DNA from 2 places in the Leminorella richardii genome. Region 2 is predicted to be linked to the other one. Evidence: predicted binding sites of a transcription regulator. Region 2 holds the regulator's gene; the other holds the start of a gene.

Region 1 (9,516 bases), 860 kb from region 2:
GTTTGGCATTCCCAACTATTTCAGTCAACTATTTACTTGACTGTTTTAGTCAAGTATTAGCACTGCGACAGAACCTCTTGTATTTTCTTCCGATTCCTTCGGATACAGGAGTTTGGTCGATATTGTCATACTTATTGTAACAAGTTCGAAAGGGGGATAACGAGCATTATTTATGCCTATTTCTCGCATCGGGCGTTTCGATAGCGCTTAAAATGCCCCGCAAAATGTTCAGCTCTTGGCTTTCCGGGCGAGCGCGATTCACAAAGCGGCGAAGCTTGTTCATCACCTGCCCTGGGTGTGCCGCGCGGATAAAACCGATATCCAGCAGCACGGTTTCCAAATGCTGATAGAAGCGCTCAAGATCGTCTGCCGGTGGATAAGCCACGTCGTGAACAGGTTCTGGTAGCCCGCCTTCCTGCGCCGCTAGCCACGCCATGCGGATTTCATAGGTCATGATCTGCACCGCCATCGCCAGATTCAGCGAGCTGTAGTCTGGGTTAGTTGGCACCGAAACGTGATAGTGGCACTTTTGCAGCTCTTCGTTGGTCAGCCCGACTCGCTCACGGCCAAACACTAGCGCAACCGGAGAGTCGACAGACTCCTGCATCATTTTAAGTCCACACTCCCGCGCGCTCAGCATCGGCCAAGGCAGCGTGCGCGAGCGAGCGCTGGTGCCGACGACCAGACGGCAACCCTCTAGAGCGTCATCCAGTGAGTTCACGATGTTGGCGTTGCCAATGATTTCACTGGCGCCTGCGGCGAGCGCGATGGCCTGAGAATCAGGCAGCACTAGCGGGTTAACCAAATAGAGATTGGTCAACCCCATGGTTTTCATTGCCCGAGCCGCCGAGCCCATATTGCCCGTGTGGGACGTTTCGACCAGTACGATGCGAATGTTTGCCAGCGAATCTGGCTTACAGAGAGTATCAGACATAAAAATAACTTTATTAGCGGTCATCGAATTGGCGGCATAGTAACACAGCCCCCGAGTCTACCGTAACGGTTTATACCACTCAAAATGAGGTGGAGTGCACAATGTCAATTGCCGAATCTCATCATGTGGTGATATAATGCGCGCCGCTTTTATACTCGTTCTTTAACATCTAGTGGAAGATACCATGCATCCTATGCTGAATATCGCCGTACGCGCTGCGCGTAAGGCAGGCAACCTGATAGCCAAGTTTTATGAAACGCCCGACGCCGTCGAAGCCAGCCTGAAAGGCAATAACGACTTTGTAACTAACGTCGATCGCGATGCAGAGCACCTGATCGTTGAGGTTATTCGCAAAGCCTACCCTCAGCACACCATCATCAGCGAAGAACGCGGTGAGATTGTCGGTGAAGACAAAGACGTGCAATGGATTATCGACCCACTAGATGGCACCACCAACTTTCTTAAGCGTTTACCCCACTTCAGCGTTTCCATCGCCGTGCGCATCAAAGGCCGCACAGAAGTCGCCGTTATTTACGATCCAATGCGCAATGAGCTGTTTACCTCCACTCGCGGTCAGGGCGCACAGCTCAACGGCTATCGCCTGCGCGGCTCTAACGCGCGCGATCTGTCCGGCACTGTTTTAGCTACTGGCTTCCCGTTCAAGCTCAAGCAGCACGCTCCGGCCTACATCAATATGGTGGGTAAACTGTTTACTGAATGTGCCGACTTCCGCCGCACCGGCTCAGCCGCGCTGGATCTGGCCTACGTTGCTGCTGCCCGCGTGGACGGCTTCTTTGAGATCGGCCTCAAGCCGTGGGACTTTGCAGCAGGTGAGCTGATCGTTCGCGAATCCGGCGGCATCATCACTGACTTTATCGGCGGCCACAATTTCTACACGTCAGGCAACATTATTGCGGGCAACCCGCGCGTGGTTAAGGCGCTGCTTGCCAACGTGCGCGACGAGCTGAGCGATGCGCTGAAGCGTTAATCAAGACTAGCGGGCGAGATATGCCATTTCGCCCGCTGTTGTTGGTCTGGCTGATATAACTGATATGGATAATCTTCCCCTTCCCCGCCCGGTACTATTCTTAGAGTTCTTCGTTCGCGAAGTAACGTTTCATGGTCAAGGAACAGTGCGCACTCAGCTTCCCAGAGACGCCTTTTTCTATACCGGCGTGTCCAAAGCCGCCCGATATCTGTATCACCGACATCGTCAAACAAGCCATTCGGGGACTCGCGCGCTTTCGTTCATCAACGGCCTGCCGACGCTTTCTCGCGGTATCGATCGTCTTGATGAAGAGCGATGGTTTAGCGCCAATGTAAACACGGCGTTGGCTATTTCTGGGGAATATCTTTATCAGGATGAATGGGTTCGCTCGGAAAACCAGCTGAAAACCAATAAATACGCAGGCGACTGCATCGAGCTGCAATACGCCAACGTGAGCTCATTGACGCCCTATGGTTTCAATCTATTAAAAGCTGACCCCGACGGCAGCCTGTGGACAAGCTTCCCGCGTAAAACCGTGCCCTTAAAAATACACCCACAGGAAACGCTTTGTTTTCTTTGTCGGCGGGAGGAGTTCGATTTCGAAGGCTGGGGATATCAACCTAATCTCAATCTGGTGATGTTCGTGAAGAATCACGGTTTCCATCAGGAAATCCGCTATGCGTCACAAAAGGATATAGACGCCTATGACAGCGCCGCACTGTGTTTGGAAAACGTCTCTCTGCGCGACTTCCGCAAAAGCAGACTAAAGTACGAACTCGGCTAATCTAAAAATCCTGCGCATAGTCAGTAAAAATACCGTCCACACCCCAGTCAAACAGCTCGGCTGCCCTTTTCGCGTCGTTCACCGTCCACACGTTAACCAGAAAACCTGCGGCTTTAAAGGCTTCGACACGCTCCCGCGTCAGCCCCTCGTTTTGCGGATGAATCGCGGCTGCACCGACGGTCGTCATTGTCTTTTGCCAGTCGTCGTTTAGCACTTGGCTTTCAAACAGGCAGGCAACGTCGGCCTGTGGGCGCAGGCGCTTAAAAGCGGCAACAAGGGAAGGATCAAAACTGGAAATAAGAAACTGGCGTTCGGAATCAAGCTGGTCAAGCGCCCTATCGAGCCCGGCCAGCAGGCTGGCAGTCACTTCAGAAGACCGTTCACCGGGCTTGATTTCAATATTCGCATTCAACCGATAGCGGTTCATCAGCGCTATCAGTTGCTCCAGCGTCGGCACGCGCTCCCCCATAAACTGGGGACTAAACCAGCTTCCGGCATCTAACCTGTTCAAAGACGCCTGCGTTTGGTCAAAAAGCGGGCCGCTGCCGTCAGTACAGCGCTCCAGCGTATCGTCATGAAACACGACAATCGTGCCGTCACTCAAAATATCGATATCACACTCAAACCATTCAACTCGATGCTCGGCGCACAGCCTGAAGGCCGACAGCGTATTTTCCGGTGCTAATGACGACATGCCCCGATGGGCGTAAATTCTTTTTATCATATGCTACCCGCCAAATGCCCTCAGCCCGCCGGACGCCGCTGGCGTTGCCGACAGCCACAGCATCAGGCCTGCAATCATTAATATCGCACCACCCAGTAGAGACAGGCTGGAAACCGCCACGCTGCTCCACGCAGCGGACGTACCTCGATTGCCTTGCGCCATCAGCCGCTGCGCAAGTCGGCGCGCGCTGTGAACCAGTAGTGCCAGCAGGGAAATCGTCGTAGCCGTGCCAAAAGACATGGCTATTGCTGCCGCCATGCCCCAGTAATAGATATCTAAAACTTTAGAAAACAGCAGCACCAGAATTGCCCCAGAGCAGGGGCGTATTCCGATGGAAAAAATAATCGCCAGACTGGTTTTCCAACCGCCGGTTGCCTCGATCTCTTCCGCCGTCGGCAGGTGACGATGGCCGCAGCCACAGTGAGGGCCGTGTACGTGCCCCTGTTCAAGAGGGCGGATAGCAGAAATACGCGGCGCACCTCGCCGGGATACGCGAACTACAGTCACTATCTGCTTTCCAGCTCGGTAGCACAACATCAGGCCAATCAGCACCACCAGAAGATAGCTCCCTTTCTCCAGCCAAAAGTTGCTCTGATGAACCATGCGGGCCGACAGTTGCAGTACCGACAGTACAACAGTAACCAGCACAATCGCCACAAGCCCCTGAACCAGCGATGAGGCCAGCGTGAGTCGCAGGCTCTGTTTAAGCCTTAGCGGATGAGTGGCAAGATAGGTGGCTATAATCACCTTACCGTGCCCCGGCCCAGCGGAATGCAGCACACCGTAAAGAAAGCTGAAAAACATCAGCGTCGCCCCCGCGCCAAGCGGGTTTTCCACCACCTGCTGCAGCAGGGAGACCAGCCGCTGGTGCAACGCCTTTTGCCACAGCGAGCTTTGCAGCAGCGCCTCCTGCCAGTTCAGCCATAGGGAGACTCCCAGCATAAGCAATATCACGCTGCACAGCAAAAGAGGCCAGAGGGTTCTCCAGCCGCCGGAAGTGGTGCGAACAGAAACAGTGTTTAGCGACATGTCAGGGTTACAGTTTGGGCAAATCGGCTGCCAAGCATCATATCTTCAGCGGGCGCGTTGTCCTTATCCAACGACTTCGCGTAGGCCAGCAGGGAAGGATCCGGCTTAGGGGTTTTTACGTCGACGCTGCACAGGTGGGCGATCTCATCTGGCAGATGAAAGCTTTTTGCCGATGCATAGCGCATATCGACGTAGTAGCTCTGTTCGTAGGTAGACAGCGTAACGGTATGCCCTGCCAGCGCCAGCGGCTTGCTTAGCGGCAGCACGAAGGTAAACACGGCTCGATTACCGTGGCGTGTCAGAGAATAGTTGTTGGCTTTTTCCGCCAAACGCACTGGCTTGCCGTCGTAGTGAAGATAGGTGAAGTAGAGCTGATTTTGCGTATTCACCATCAGCTCGTCGGCCATACTCTGCCAAACCGACGGGCTGTTTTTTGCCGCCGCGGCATCAAGCAGCAGTTCGGCGGAAGTCAGCTCGTCCATTTCCCACGTCATTTGGACGCCGACCAGCGCCTGCTGGTTCACCACCGGTCGGGCATCCATATCAATAAAGCTGTGGGGATGCGCCATCGCTATCGGAGACAGCAGCAGCCCCATCACCACTGCGGCACATCGCATCAGTAGTGTCATGCGTACAGGCTACTCTTTTACCAGCGGATAGCCCGCTTCATTCCAGCCGCGGTAGCCGCCGTCCATAGACAGCACGCCAGTGTATCCCATCTTTTGTAAGCTTTCCGCAGCAAGGGCGGAACGATAGCCGCCACCGCAGTAAAGCACCATAGGCGTAGCCTTATCGGGAACAACGGTTTCAATATCACGTTCCATCACGCCGCGACCAAGATGGCGAGCGCCGGGAAGGTGGTCTTTTCCCCATTCGCTATCTTCGCGCACGTCCAATACTAGCGGGATCGTGCCGCGATCCATCATTTCTTTTACCTGAGCAACGCTGACTTCATTGACCTGCTTACGAACGGCTTCACACAGCGCTTCAAACCCTGGGTTATGCTTTTTCACATCATCCTCCTGAGTACGGCTACGATTATTGATGACTGACAGAATAATGATTTTAGTGGATAAAAAAAACAGGCGTACGCATTTATCGCACGCCTGTTTTTTTAACGAGGCAAAAACTACGCGTAAACTGGATAGCGCTTACAGATATCCAGCACTTTCGCCTTCACGCCTGCGATAACTGACTCGTCGTTGATGCCGTCCAGCACGTCACAAATCCAGCCGGCCAGTTCGCGCACTTCAGCCTCTTTGAAGCCGCGGCGAGTGACGGCTGGCGTGCCGATACGCACGCCGGAAGTCACAAACGGGCTACGCGGATCGTTAGGCACGCTGTTTTTGTTAACGGTAATGTTGGCACGACCCAGAGCCGCATCAGCATCTTTACCGGTGATGTCTTTATCAACTAGATCAAGCAGCATCAGGTGGTTATCGGTTCCGCCGGAGACAATCTTGTAGCCGCGAGATTTGAAAACTTCAACCATCGCTTTAGCGTTCTTAGCAACCTGCTGCTGGTAAACGGTGAACTCTGGCTCCATCGCCTCTTTCAGCGCCACAGCTTTAGCCGCGATAACGTGCATCAGCGGGCCGCCCTGGCCGCCAGGGAATACGGCAGAATTCAGCTTCTTGTACAGCTCTTCATCGCCACCCTTGGCTAAAATCAGTCCGCCGCGCGGGCCAGCCAGCGTTTTGTGCGTTGTCGTCGTGACCACGTGCGCATGAGGAACCGGGTTCGGATACACGCCCGCAGCGACCAGGCCTGCAACGTGAGCCATATCGACAAACAGGTAAGCGCCGATGCTGTCAGCGATTTCACGCATTTTTGCCCAGTCAACGATGCCGGAATAGGCAGAGAAGCCGCCGATAATCATTTTTGGCTTGTGGGTTTGCGCCTGACGAGCCAGATCGCCGTAGTCAATGTGGCCGGTTTCATCAATGCCGTAAGGAACGATATTATAAAGCTTGCCGGAGAAGTTAACGGGAGAACCGTGAGTTAAGTGGCCACCGTGAGCCAGATTCATACCCAGTACGGTATCGCCTGGGTTCAGCAACGCCATGTAAACGGCTGAGTTAGCCTGAGAGCCGGAGTGCGGCTGTACGTTCGCGTAGTCGGCGCCAAACAGCGCCTTGGCGCGGTCAATCGCCAGCTGCTCAACAATATCGACATACTCACAGCCGCCGTAGTAGCGCTTGCCCGGATAGCCTTCAGCATACTTGTTAGTCAGCTGAGTCCCCTGGGCCTGCATCACGCGCGGGCTGGTGTAGTTTTCAGAAGCAATCAGTTCAATATGCTCTTCTTGACGAACATTTTCTTTTTGGATCGCCGCCCACAGCTCGGCATCATAATCGGCAATGTTCATTTCTCGCTTTAACATCCGCATCTCCTGAATAGTAATAATCAACGCCCAAAAGTGTGACTTGCACCAGTGTAATATGTTTTCATCTTGTTAAATAGACCCTTCTCTCGGTTTAAAAGCAAACGATTGCTTTCACTGTCTGCACGGTATTCCGCCAAACGTTTCCGAATATTCTCAGGAAAAACTTCCGAATACCGATGTTTATGTCACACCGACCCGCTTTTGCTCTTTTCTCAAGCCTTTCCACGGCGCATTGCGCTAAAAAAAGAAAAGCATTGACATAGATCAACCTTAACATGTATTTTAAATGCATGTTAAAACCACCCACAGGAAGTACCATGTTAGACAGCCAAACTATCGCTACCGTTAAGGCAACAATCCCCGTTCTGGCTAAGACCGGCCCTGCACTAACCGCCCACTTTTACGACCGCATGTTCCACCATAATCCCGAACTGAAGGACGTCTTTAATCTGACTCACCAGTCTAGCGGCGCCCAGCGCGAGGCGCTGTTCAACGCTATCTGTGCCTACGCTGTCAACATTGAGAATCTGGCCGTACTGCTGCCCGCCGTTGAGCGTATTGCACAAAAGCACGCCAGCTTTAGTATCCAGCCTGAACAGTACGCTATTGTAGGACACCACCTGTTGGCAACGATCGACGAAATGCTCAGTCCCGGCCAAGAGGTGCTGGACGCCTGGGGCAAAGCCTATCAGGTGCTGGCGGACGTCTTTATCAATCGCGAAGGTGAAATCTATCAGGATCGGGCTAAACAGCCCGGCGGCTGGGAAGGCCAGCGCCCCTTCCGCATTGAAAAAAAGCAGCGTGAAAGTGACGTCATTACCAGCTTTACGCTGGTTCCGGTTGACGGACTGCCCATCAGCGACTTCCGTCCCGGTCAGTACGTGGCAGTCTATATCCGCAGCGACGCGCTGGAATACCAGGAAATCCGGCAGTATTCCCTGACCCACGCGCCGAACGGACATTCATACCGCATCGCCGTCAGGCGTGAAGATGAGGGAAAAGTGTCCCGATATCTGCACGACACCGCACAGCAGGGAGACGTGATCCATCTGGCACCGCCCTATGGCGACTTCTGGCTGGATGTACCCTCCGATGTGCCGGTGGCGCTGCTGTCCGGCGGCGTAGGGCTTACGCCGATGCTGGCTATGCTCAATACGCTTGAACAGCACGAGCATCAGGGGAAAGTTTACTGGCTACACGCCACCGACAGCGAGGCGTACCACGCTTTTGAGCAAGAGGCAGCCAACGCCTGCGCTAAGCTGACAAACGCAGCCAGCCACGTTTGGTATCGCGAATCGGGAAAAGATATTGAGGGCTCAGCCACTCGCCACGAAGGCTTACTCTCTCTGGATGCGCTGAGTGAGACCTTCCCACCGAACACTGAATTTTACTTCTGCGGCCCGCTGGCCTTTATGCAGTCTGTCGCCAAGCAGCTGCTCGCTCAGGGCGTAGAGCAAGAGCGGCTACACTATGAAGTGTTTGGGCCGCATAAGGTGTTGTAGAAAGGAAACATCAATGACAAAAAAGCCGCTGGGTAAATAGCGGCTTTATTATCGAGTTAAATCGCGTCTTCGTCCTGCTCGCCGGTACGAATGCGGATCACTCGGGCAACGTCGAAAACAAAAATCTTCCCGTCGCCAATTTTTCCGGTCTGGGCAGTCTTCATAATGGTTTCTACACACACGTCGACGATGTCGTCGGGCACGACAATTTCAATTTTCACCTTGGGCAGAAAGTCCACCATGTATTCCGCACCTCGGTACAGCTCAGTGTGCCCTTTCTGGCGGCCAAACCCCTTCACTTCAGTGACCGTCATGCCGGTGATGCCAACTTCTGCCAGCGCTTCGCGAACGTCGTCTAGCTTGAACGGTTTAATAATCGCGTCAATTTTTTTCATTAAAGTCGAACCCTTACCAGTTTTTGCGGCCGAAGCCTGAAGTGATCGGATAGCGCCGATCTTTGCCGAAGTTGCGCGCAGTGATCCTTGGACCTACCGGCGACTGGCGACGCTTATATTCGTTAATATCTACCAGACGAATAACCTTACGCACGATTGCCTCATCAAAACCCTCAGCGACCAGCTCGTCTACAGACATATCGCGCTCGACGTAGCCGTCTAGGATCTTATCCAGAACCGGATAAGGCGGCAGGCTGTCTTCGTCTTTCTGGTCCGGCGCCAGCTCTGCTGACGGCGGACGGTCAATAACCCGCTGTGGAATAACGTAAGAGCGGCTGTTTCTGTACTCGGAAAGCGTAAACACCAGCGTTTTCGGCACGTCTTTTAATACATCAAAACCGCCGGCCATATCACCATAAAGCGTAGAATATCCAACGGCGATCTCACTTTTATTGCCGGTAGTCAACACCAGACGACCGCGCTTGTTAGAGAGCGCCATCAGGATCACGCCGCGGCAGCGAGCCTGTAGGTTTTCTTCTGTGGTATCGCGACGCGTATCGGCAAACAGTGGCGAAAGCTGCCCCATAAAGGCGTCAAACACTGGCTCAATGGACACCACGTCAAACTCAACGCCGAGTAGCTCTGCTTCTTCCCTTGCGTCTTCAATGCTTATCTCAGCGGTATAGCGGAACGGCATCATCAGCGCCTGAACCTTATCTTTACCCAGCGCGTCAACGGCTATCGCCAGCGTCAGCGCCGAGTCAATCCCGCCAG
Region 2 (9,516 bases):
GCTTAGCTGCGCCACGCACTGTTTTGATCTTTGGCATTTTCTATATCCACTTCGCATTGTTAATAAAACGAACCAGTTGGGCGAATAAAATCCGGACGAACGAGCCGCCCGGACATTATTACTTGCAAGCCTTACTGTTTCTTCTTCGGAGCGAGCACCATGATCATCTGACGTCCTTCAATCCTACTAGGGTAGGATTCAACAACGGCCAGTTCTGCAAGGTCGTCACGGACGCGGTTAAGCACTTCCATGCCGATCTGCTGGTGAGCCATTTCACGACCGCGGAAACGGAGCGTGATTTTGGCTTTATCGCCCTCTTCCAGAAAGCGAACCAGGCTGCGGAGTTTTACCTGATAGTCGCCATCATCGGTACCAGGCCGGAATTTAATTTCCTTGACCTGAACAACTTTTTGCTTCTTCTTCTGCTCTTTCGTAGCCTTACTCTTTTCATAGAGGAATTTGCCGTAGTCCATGATACGACAAACTGGCGGCTCAGCATTCGGGCTTATTTCGACAAGATCGACACCCGCTTCCTCTGCTTTTTGCAGCGCTTCATTCAGACTAACAATCCCTATCTGCTCGCCATCGATACCTGTCAGTCGAACTTCACGGGCGCGAATCTCTGTGTTTATGCGATTAGGACGCGCTGTTTGAACTCTTTTTCCGCCTTTAATACTTTATTCCTCCAGTTGGTTAAGACTACGACTGCGAATCTCTTGCTGCAGTTTCTCAATAACGTAATCAACGTCAAGGCTACCCAAATCCTTACCGCGGCGGGTACGAACGGCAACTTTGCCGACCTCTACCTCTTTATCGCCACAAACTAACATATAAGGGACACGCCTTAGAGTGTGCTCGCGGATTTTAAAGCCTATTTTCTCATTTCTCAAGTCCGCTTTCGCACGAATGCCTGCTGCCTGCAATTTTTTTGCTAAATCGCTGACATAATCGGCCTGATCGTCAGTGATATTCATCACGACAACCTGTTGTGGTGCCAGCCAGGTTGGGAAGAACCCGGCGCACTCTTCGGTCAGTATACCGATAAAACGTTCTAACGAGCCAAGAATGGCGCGGTGAATCATTACCGGCACGTGGCGTTCGTTGTCTTCACCCACAAAAGACGCGCTCAGGCGGCCCGGCAGAGAGAAGTCTAGCTGAACAGTACCACACTGCCATGCGCGATCGAGACTGTCGTGCAGCGTAAACTCGATCTTAGGACCGTAAAATGCCCCTTCGCCCGGCTGATAATCAAACTCAAGGCCGTTAGCCGTTAAGGCTTCAGCCAAGTCGTGCTCTGCGCGATCCCACATCTCATCGGAACCAATGCGCTTTTCAGGGCGAGTGGACAGCTTCACGCTGATATTTTCAAAGCCAAAGGTGCTGTACAGGTCGTAAACCATCTTGATACAGCTGGTGACTTCCTGACGTACCTGCTCTTCGGTACAGAAAATGTGGGCATCGTCCTGTGTAAAGCCGCGAACGCGCATCAAACCGTGCAGCGCGCCAGAGGGCTCATTGCGGTGACAGCTGCCAAACTCCGCCATTCTTAGCGGCAGATCGCGGTAGGACTTCAGACCCTGATTAAAAATCTGTACGTGTCCTGGGCAGTTCATCGGCTTAATGCAGTACTCACGGTTTTCTGACGAAGTGGTAAACATCGCCTCTTTGTAGTTTTCCCAGTGGCCGGTTTTTTCCCACAGCACGCGGTCCATCATGAACGGACCTTTGACTTCCTGATAGTCATACTCTTTGAGCTTCATGCGCACAAAGGCTTCCAGCTCGCGGAAGATGGTCCAGCCGTCGTTGTGCCAGAACACCATGCCAGGAGCCTCTTCCTGCATGTGGTAAAGATCAAGCTGCTTGCCGATTTTACGGTGGTCGCGCTTAGCGGCTTCTTCCAGACGCTGTAAATAAGCGCTTAGCTGCTTTTTATCCGCCCAGGCGGTGCCGTAAATGCGCTGCAGCATTTTGTTATTGCTGTCGCCGCGCCAGTAGGCGCCAGAGACTTTTTGCAGTTTGAAATGGTGGCAGAATCGCATATTCGGCACGTGCGGACCGCGGCACATATCGACATATTCTTCGTGATGGTACAGCGCAGGAAACGCATCGCGACTGATGTTTTCATCCAGAATCCGCTGCTTGTAGATTTCACCACGCGCGGCAAAAGTATCGTAAGCCTCTTGCCAGCTAACTTTCTTTTTAATGACGTCGTAGTCTTTTTTGACCAGTTCCATCATGCGCTGCTCAAGCAGATCCAGATCTTCCTGATTTAACGTTCTGTCAATGTCGACATCGTAGTAAAAGCCGTTATCGATGGTCGGACCGATCGCCATTTTGGTATCCGGCCACAGCTGCTTGATGGCGTGCCCTAACAGGTGCGCGCACGAGTGTCGGATAATTTCCAGACCGTCATCGTCTTTTGCGGTGATGATCTCAAGCTTTACGTCGTTTTCAATGGGATCGCAGGCGTCTACGCGTTCACCGTTAACACGACCGGCAATACAGGCCTTGGCTAAACCGGGACCGATATCGCGAGCGATATCCATAACAGAAACAGCGTGATCGTACTGACGTTGACTTCCATCAGGAAGAGTAATTACTGGCATGATAGTTCCTTATTACAGTGGTGACCCACACGACAGATCACATGTAAAAATTTATTTTTTAAATCAATGGATTGGTATCACTATTCGATTCACGAGTATCGAGATGGTACGCAATGATGTGTACACATTGACTTGACGATTTCGCAGTTAAAGACATGCGAAGGGAGAATTCTACCACTCAGGCCAGCGGGTTAACAGCGACAAATCAATAATAAACAGAGAGGCGAACACCCTGCCCGCCCCTATACAGTAAAATTATCTCTAGAAAATCAGAGCAACTTAACCTTCTTTACCAAACACTCTTTCAACAGCACGCCGAGCAACCTCAACGTGTTCGCCGCCAAACAGATTAGCGCGATTGAGCAGGTAATAGAGCTGATACAGCGGCTGTCGTTCGATAAAATCAACGGGCAACGGCCAGACGCTTTGATAGCCATCGTAGATCTGTGCCGGAAGCTCAGAGTACAAAGGCAGCATGGCAAGGTCACACTCTCGATCCCCCCAATAGCAGGCCGGGTCAAATATCACAGCGCCCGCCGCGCTAACGCCACAGTTGGCTGGCCACAGGTCACCGTGCAGCAGTGAAGGTTGTGGGTGGTGCCCTTTCAAGCGCTGACTAACAAGGGCAATCGTTTCGTCAATATCACCAAAGTGATAGCCTTTTTCCTGAGCCAACTGCAGCTGCCATCCTATACGCTGTTCAGCGAAGAAAACGTTCCAATATCGCTGCCAGCGATTAGGCTGAGGCGTTGTTGCCAAGTCGCTATCGAAATCAAAGCCAAACTGAGGCTGTTCACTCCACTGATGAAGCCTGGCTAGCTGCTGCCCCAAACAGTACGCGTAGTGTGCATCCAGCGGCTTGAGGGGAAGATATTCCAGAAGAAGGAAACTGAAGTCGCGATCTGATCCGACACCGTAGACTTTCGGTACTCGAACGGTACCGCTTTTTGCCAGTGCCGCCAACTGATCGGACTCAGCGGTAAAAATGGGTAAAATATCGCGCGTGTCATACTTGATAAAAACCTCAGTTACGCCGTTACTGATCCTGCGTGCATGATGGATGTCCCCTCCCGGCAACTCCTCTTTTTCGATGATTGTATAAGTCTCGCCCAGATACTCACTCAATAAACGACTGACGGATTGCCACATGACATCACCTCAAGGTTATGATCAAGACAAATTCAGGTTAACCCTTTGAGCATAGTGAAACGTCGATCTAATGCACAGCTTTGCGCTAAATGTGCCCTCTATACGGCATAATGTCGCCAATAAATGAAAAAGCCGACGATAAACGTCGGCTCTCAAAAAAATAAAACGACTGCGCAGGCTACAGCATATCTACCAGACGCAAAATCACGTAAAGAAACGCGCCCCACAGTATCGGTGCAACATAAAGCTCGCTGAACTGAGCAAAAATAGAAGTATTAGGAATAGAAATCAGCTTCTCTAACTCCTGCTTCGAACGCCCCTGCTCGCCGTTTAACGCTTCAAGCACCGCGCGCTCTGTGACGCCTTCCCGCACGTTGTAAACGCGCTTGGCCAAGCGAGCACCAGAGGCTGAAAGCGCCATGCCCACGAATATCAGCGCGAAAATCACGATAAACCAGATGCTGCCAGTGGCTGACCAGTCTTTGGTGTTTGGCACCGGAGAGTTAACCCAAAAATACTCAAGAAAGGAGGTGTACTGACGTACGATATTAAACATGACCTGCAGGAAGTCCATGATGGTCGCCGTCATCTCCTGCATTTGGCTTTTAGGCGCAACCAGATACTTAAGCATAGATATCGCGGTCGATATAAGCGAGGGGATAAAAATAACAATACCCGCGATCCGCTTGATTAAAGCCAGCGCGCTAGCCGTGTGGTGAGTCATTCTGCCTCCATGTTGAAACACCGAATCTTACTTACTTTACTCAAAAAATAGGCTCCACAAAGGGAGCATTTTTCACTTACCGACAAATCGCCAAAATGAAAGCGTATCGCTCCATCGTTGCTCTTTGGCGCTATCAAAAACAATACCCGGCTTTAACCGCGCCGGGTATGTACTATCAATCAGTGCGTAACGGCAATCAGACTATAGGTAACAATCACCGCCAACGCCAGAACGACTGTACTTAAAGACCATTTTAACTCAGCAGACATCTTGGATTCCTTTTATTATCAACTTAAGTGTCATCAACATAAGTGCTGTTAACGCAAACTTACGAACTTCATTTCAACGAAGCCGTATAAAACAACAAAAACGTCGCAGCCTTTAACTATAGTTCTTTGACTTTTTAATTAAATACGCCAAAATCCATCGCCAAACTGCACTGACAGCGGCAATGTAAGCTAAAGCCAGTGTATACGTAATAAATTCTACACCTTTTTGCCTTTAATGTGTAATCGAACGAATAAAGAGAAGGCAAACGGTTACTTATCCGTTTACACTGTCAGGAGAGCAACGCACGATGGTGTGGACACAGGAGAATTCACTTTTATGGCAACGATCAAAGACGTAGCAAAACGCGCGGGCGTTTCAACAACAACAGTATCTCACGTCATTAATAAAACCCGTTTTGTAGCGGAAGATACAAAAACCGCCGTTTGGGCAGCCATAAAAGAACTCAGCTACTCCCCCAGCGCCGTTGCCCGCAGCCTTAAGGTGAACAGCACCAAAACGCTGGGACTACTGGCAACCAGCAGTGGATCCCCCTACTTTGCTGAGGTGATTCAGGCCGTAGAGTCCGCCTGTTATAAAAAAGGCTACACGCTCATCCTGTGCAATACACAAAACGACCTGGAAAAGCAGCAGGCCTATCTGGCAATGCTGGCGCAAAAACGTGTGGATGGCCTGCTGGTGATGTGTTCGGAATATCATCCCCCTCTGCTTGAGCTGTTAAATGACTATCAAAATATTCCCATGATGGTCATGGACTGGGGCAAACACAGCGATTTTACCGACAACATTGAAGATAACGGTTTCCACGGCGGCTATCTGGCGGCTCGCTATCTGATAGACAGAGGGCACCGAGACATCGCGACTATTACCGGTCAGCTTAATGAGTTTACCGGCCGCGAGCGCCATCGCGGTTTTCTCCATGCACTGGAAGAAGCAGGCATCCATATTCCAGCAGAGTGGATTATCGAAGCGGACTTTCAGCCTCAGGAAGGTCATGAAGGCATGATGCAACTGCTAAAACTGAAAAAGCGCCCAACGGCGCTGTTCTGCGGCGGCGACGTTATCGCAATGGGAGCCCTGTGCGCGGCGGGAGAAATGGGGTTAAGAATCCCTCAGGATATTTCGGTGATCGGTTATGACAATATCCGAAACACCCGTTTTTATAATCCACCTTTGACAACTATTCAGCAGCCCAAAGAGAACCTAGCCGAAATGGCGCTCGACATGCTGTTAGATCGCGTAATCAATAAGCGAGAAACTTACCACTCTATTGAGCTGCATCCTGAGCTGGTAGAGCGGAACTCTGTCGCCGACGGCCCACACCTTAAAAAATAGCGTTTCACTCCGGCCCGCTGCTTCAGCGGGTCTTTTGTTTGCCCTACGGCTACTCTCTTCCTATAGTTAAATCAGAAAAACTACCTAAAGTAGAAAAGCGCTCAGGTTCAGGACGACCCTTTACTGCATCTCACCCACCGTCGAATGCTAACAAGGTAAGCGCCCTATGAAACGAATAAAATACTTTGCTGTTTTGATGTTTCCCCTCTGTCTTATGGTTAGCTGCGCGCTAATGCCCGGTGTACAAATCAGCCATATAGAATACAGCGTGACCGATAAAGCCAACGGCGGACATCCTGTATCTGTCGACATTGTTGCCGTTAAGGGGGATGCGCTGGTTGCACGACTAGAAGGCTATTCTTCTGAAAAATGGTTTACAGAAAAAGATCGCCTGCTGGCTAAAAATCCCAAGGAGCTTACCGTCTGGCCTCTTACCGTACGCCCAGGAACAGCTGTTACACATAAAAATATCCCTCTTTACGGTAAGCCTGCAGATAAAGTTCTGCTGTTTGCGCGCTATAGCAGTAAGGGGGCTCATCGCCTTGAGCTTGAGCGGGCGAGCTTGATTACGCTAGAGTTTCGCGACAGTGATGTTTACGCCATTTACTGATTTTTTCCCTATATAACAGTCTCTTTTACACGACAAAGCCCTCCTCTTTTCCACGCCGATATTCCAATTTTCGAAAAATCATTATCCGAAAACTGACGATTCTCTTTGATTTAAAAAGGGACTATATTCACTTCAAATTGTAACTAATCGTTACTATTTAAATAATTATTAGTCTAACTGCAGCCTACAACATCGCTTCCTTCGGGATTGAACAGAAAAATAGATAAGACACATTTACATTTAACCTATTGGAGAATGTTATGAAGCTTAAATATGCGTTACCCACTCTCGCTCTGTCAGCCGCCATTCTTTCTGTCCTGCCGTCTACCGCTCTGGCTATTGGTGGCGCGAGCGGTGCAAGAATAGACTATCAGGTTCAAGGGCACATCGGTGAAGTAGTGATGAACCCTTATGATATTGCCCCACTGACAGCCATTATTCGCAATGGCGGATACGTTTTGAAAGAAGCGTCGGTTCGAATTGTGCCGAAAGAAAACGGTCAGGAAATCACCTATCAGGTAAATGACAAATATCTGCTAACCTACGGCGGGATCCCAGTTTTTGGCCTCTACCCCGACTATGTAAACACCGTCGAGGTGGAGTACACCCGCGTTTACGGCGCCAAAACTGAAAAAATCAAAGAAAGCTATACCCTATACGCTCCCCCAGCCTATGCCGAATCGGCGGGTACGAAAGAAGAACAGACCTCCTTCTTTACCGTCGATGTCAAAAAGGTTGCTCCCGAATTTAAAGATCGCCTCTACCTGTTAAACAACCTTCAGGATAAATCTGGCAACGGCACTCGCACTGTGTGGAACAACCCCGTCGGCGGCGCGTTGGAATGGAACTTCTATCCCGTCAACGCAGTTATTGATACCTCTGGAGATATCCGCTGGTACATGTTTGCCAACCCAATTTACGATTTGAAATCCATCTATAAAGCCGGCGTTATGATGGGGTTCAAGCAAAACGATGATGGAGCCTTAACCTGGGGCTACGGTCAGCGCTATGTGAAGTATGACATTATGGGGCGTGAAATTTTTAATCGCCGCCTGCCCGATAACTATAATGACTTCTCCCATTCGATGGACAACGCCGCTAACGGGCACTATTTTCTGCGTGTAGCCAGCTCCAACCACAAGCGTGCCGATGGTAAAAACGTTCGCACCGTGCGCGACGTTATTGCTGAGGTCGATCAAAACGGCGTGGTGGTTGATGAATGGAGACTGTTCGATATTCTCGATCCCTATCGCGATGTGGTCATGAAAACTCTCGATCAGGGCGCCGTATGCTTGAACATAGATGCTAGCCAGGCTGGTCATACGCTAAGCGCTGAAGACTTAGCCGCACTGGACTCCTCAGATAAATTTGGTGATATCGTCGGCAGTGGACCAGGCCGCAACTGGGCCCACGTCAACAGCGTGGACTATGACAGTGAGGACGACTCCATCATTATCAGCTCCCGCCACCAAAGCGCCATCATAAAAATTGGTCGTGACAAAAAAGTGAAGTGGATCCTTAGCTCGCCGGTTGGTTGGAAAGCGCCTTTTGATGCTGAAGTTCTGACGCCCGTTGATGCTAATGGTCAGAAAATCAAGTGTGAAAACAGTGTCTGTGAAGGCGGCTTCGATTGGACGTGGACACAGCATACCGCGTTTAAAATCGACAGCATGAGCAAAGGTGACACCATTTATGTCTCTGCCTTTGACAACGGTGACGGTCGCGGCATGGAGCAGCCCGCCATGCCCAGCATGAAGTACAGCCGCTCCGTTATTTATAAGATCGACCAGAAAAACAAAACAGTACAACAGGTATGGGAATACGGTAAAGAACGCGGAAACGAGTGGTTCAGCCCTGTCACCTCTATCACCGAGTACCAACAGGATAAAAACTCTGTGTTTGTTTATTCTGCAACTGCGGGCGGAACTTTCGATCTGTCTGTCGGCGCCTTCACTAGCCTGCCAAATCCTTACATTGAAGAATTCAAATGGGGTGAAAAAGAACCGTCAGTTGAAATCCAGCTGCACGGAACCCGAGGCTATCAGGCTATGCCCTTTAGCCTACACAAAGCCTTCACCAAATAACGCCTCTATTGACCATCGTCTTTTATCGCGGTGGTCAATATTCTTTATCTAACTCCAAGGAACAGTGCGCTTTGATCGGCGCACTGTATAACGTTATGCAAAAGAAACTGACACTTAGCCTTTCCATTGCGTTATTGGCCTATTCTCTTCCCTGTACTAGCGCTACAAAGGCTTATGTCGGACACGGTGCTCCGGTAAATATCAATGTTGCCGGTGCGTCGGTTCTCGCTGAGGGAAAGGCAATCGTTACCCTCAACAGTTCCTTCAGAGATAAAACCCATCAGGTTGAAGGAACCGGCAGTTCGGATACCTTCACGCAAATCTGGCTATTAAAAATGCGCTATGGGTTAACAGATCGTCTGGAGCTAGTTACGTCTGTTCCCTATACCAATAATCGCCGGGACGATATGTATCCTGAATACATTGATGGACTGGGAGATATGCCACTGACACTCTCTTATGCCTTATTGAGCCAGCGCGCAGGAGATCCTTTCTGGCTAACGCTGAAAGGCGGCTTTCTATTGCCGACTGGGCAGCGTGGCGATAATCATCTGGCGGGCAGCAATGCCTGGGGTGGAAAGGCGGGGATCAGCGCTACGCGCCTATTTACCCCACAGTTTAAAGGCGACCTAGATTTTATTGTGCAGGGGCCTTTTGAACGAGGTAACAGCGACGTCAAACGAGGAACTGAGTATCAAATCAGTGGGCAACTGCGCTATT

The links. The regulator PurR, encoded in region 2, represses purine synthesis genes. The targets are predictions, from matches to a motif close to CANGCAAACGTTTGCNTG.
Region 1: glyA (serine hydroxymethyltransferase) is a predicted target of PurR. The motif match lies at 6,940-6,957, and genes of this name have one in related genera.

The regions. Positions count from the first base shown of each region.
Region 1 covers NZ_LS483470.1:888,028-897,543, reverse strand. The annotation lists gene trmJ (tRNA (cytosine(32)/uridine(32)-2'-O)-methyltransferase TrmJ) at 167-934, opposite strand; gene suhB (inositol-1-monophosphatase) at 1,119-1,922, shown strand; gene DQM29_RS04175 (hypothetical protein) at 1,987-2,706, shown strand; gene DQM29_RS04170 (glycerophosphoryl diester phosphodiesterase) at 2,708-3,430, opposite strand; gene DQM29_RS04165 (nickel/cobalt transporter) at 3,434-4,459, opposite strand; gene DQM29_RS04160 (DUF1007 family protein) at 4,450-5,088, opposite strand; gene DQM29_RS04155 (rhodanese-like domain-containing protein) at 5,098-5,472, opposite strand; gene glyA (serine hydroxymethyltransferase) at 5,589-6,842, opposite strand; gene hmpA (NO-inducible flavohemoprotein) at 7,163-8,347, shown strand; gene glnB (nitrogen regulatory protein P-II) at 8,404-8,742, opposite strand; gene DQM29_RS04130 (NAD+ synthase) at 8,756-9,516, opposite strand, start outside.
Region 2 covers NZ_LS483470.1:1,751,601-1,761,116, reverse strand. The annotation lists gene rpmI (50S ribosomal protein L35) at 1-37, opposite strand, end outside; gene infC (translation initiation factor IF-3) at 132-674, opposite strand; gene thrS (threonine--tRNA ligase) at 678-2,606, opposite strand; gene DQM29_RS08190 (fructosamine kinase family protein) at 2,886-3,755, opposite strand; gene DQM29_RS08185 (YniB family protein) at 3,934-4,479, opposite strand; gene cydH (cytochrome bd-I oxidase subunit CydH) at 4,659-4,748, opposite strand; gene purR (HTH-type transcriptional repressor PurR) at 5,086-6,102, shown strand; gene DQM29_RS08170 (hypothetical protein) at 6,269-6,712, shown strand; gene DQM29_RS08165 (aryl-sulfate sulfotransferase) at 6,973-8,796, shown strand; gene DQM29_RS08160 (transporter) at 8,868-9,516, shown strand, end outside.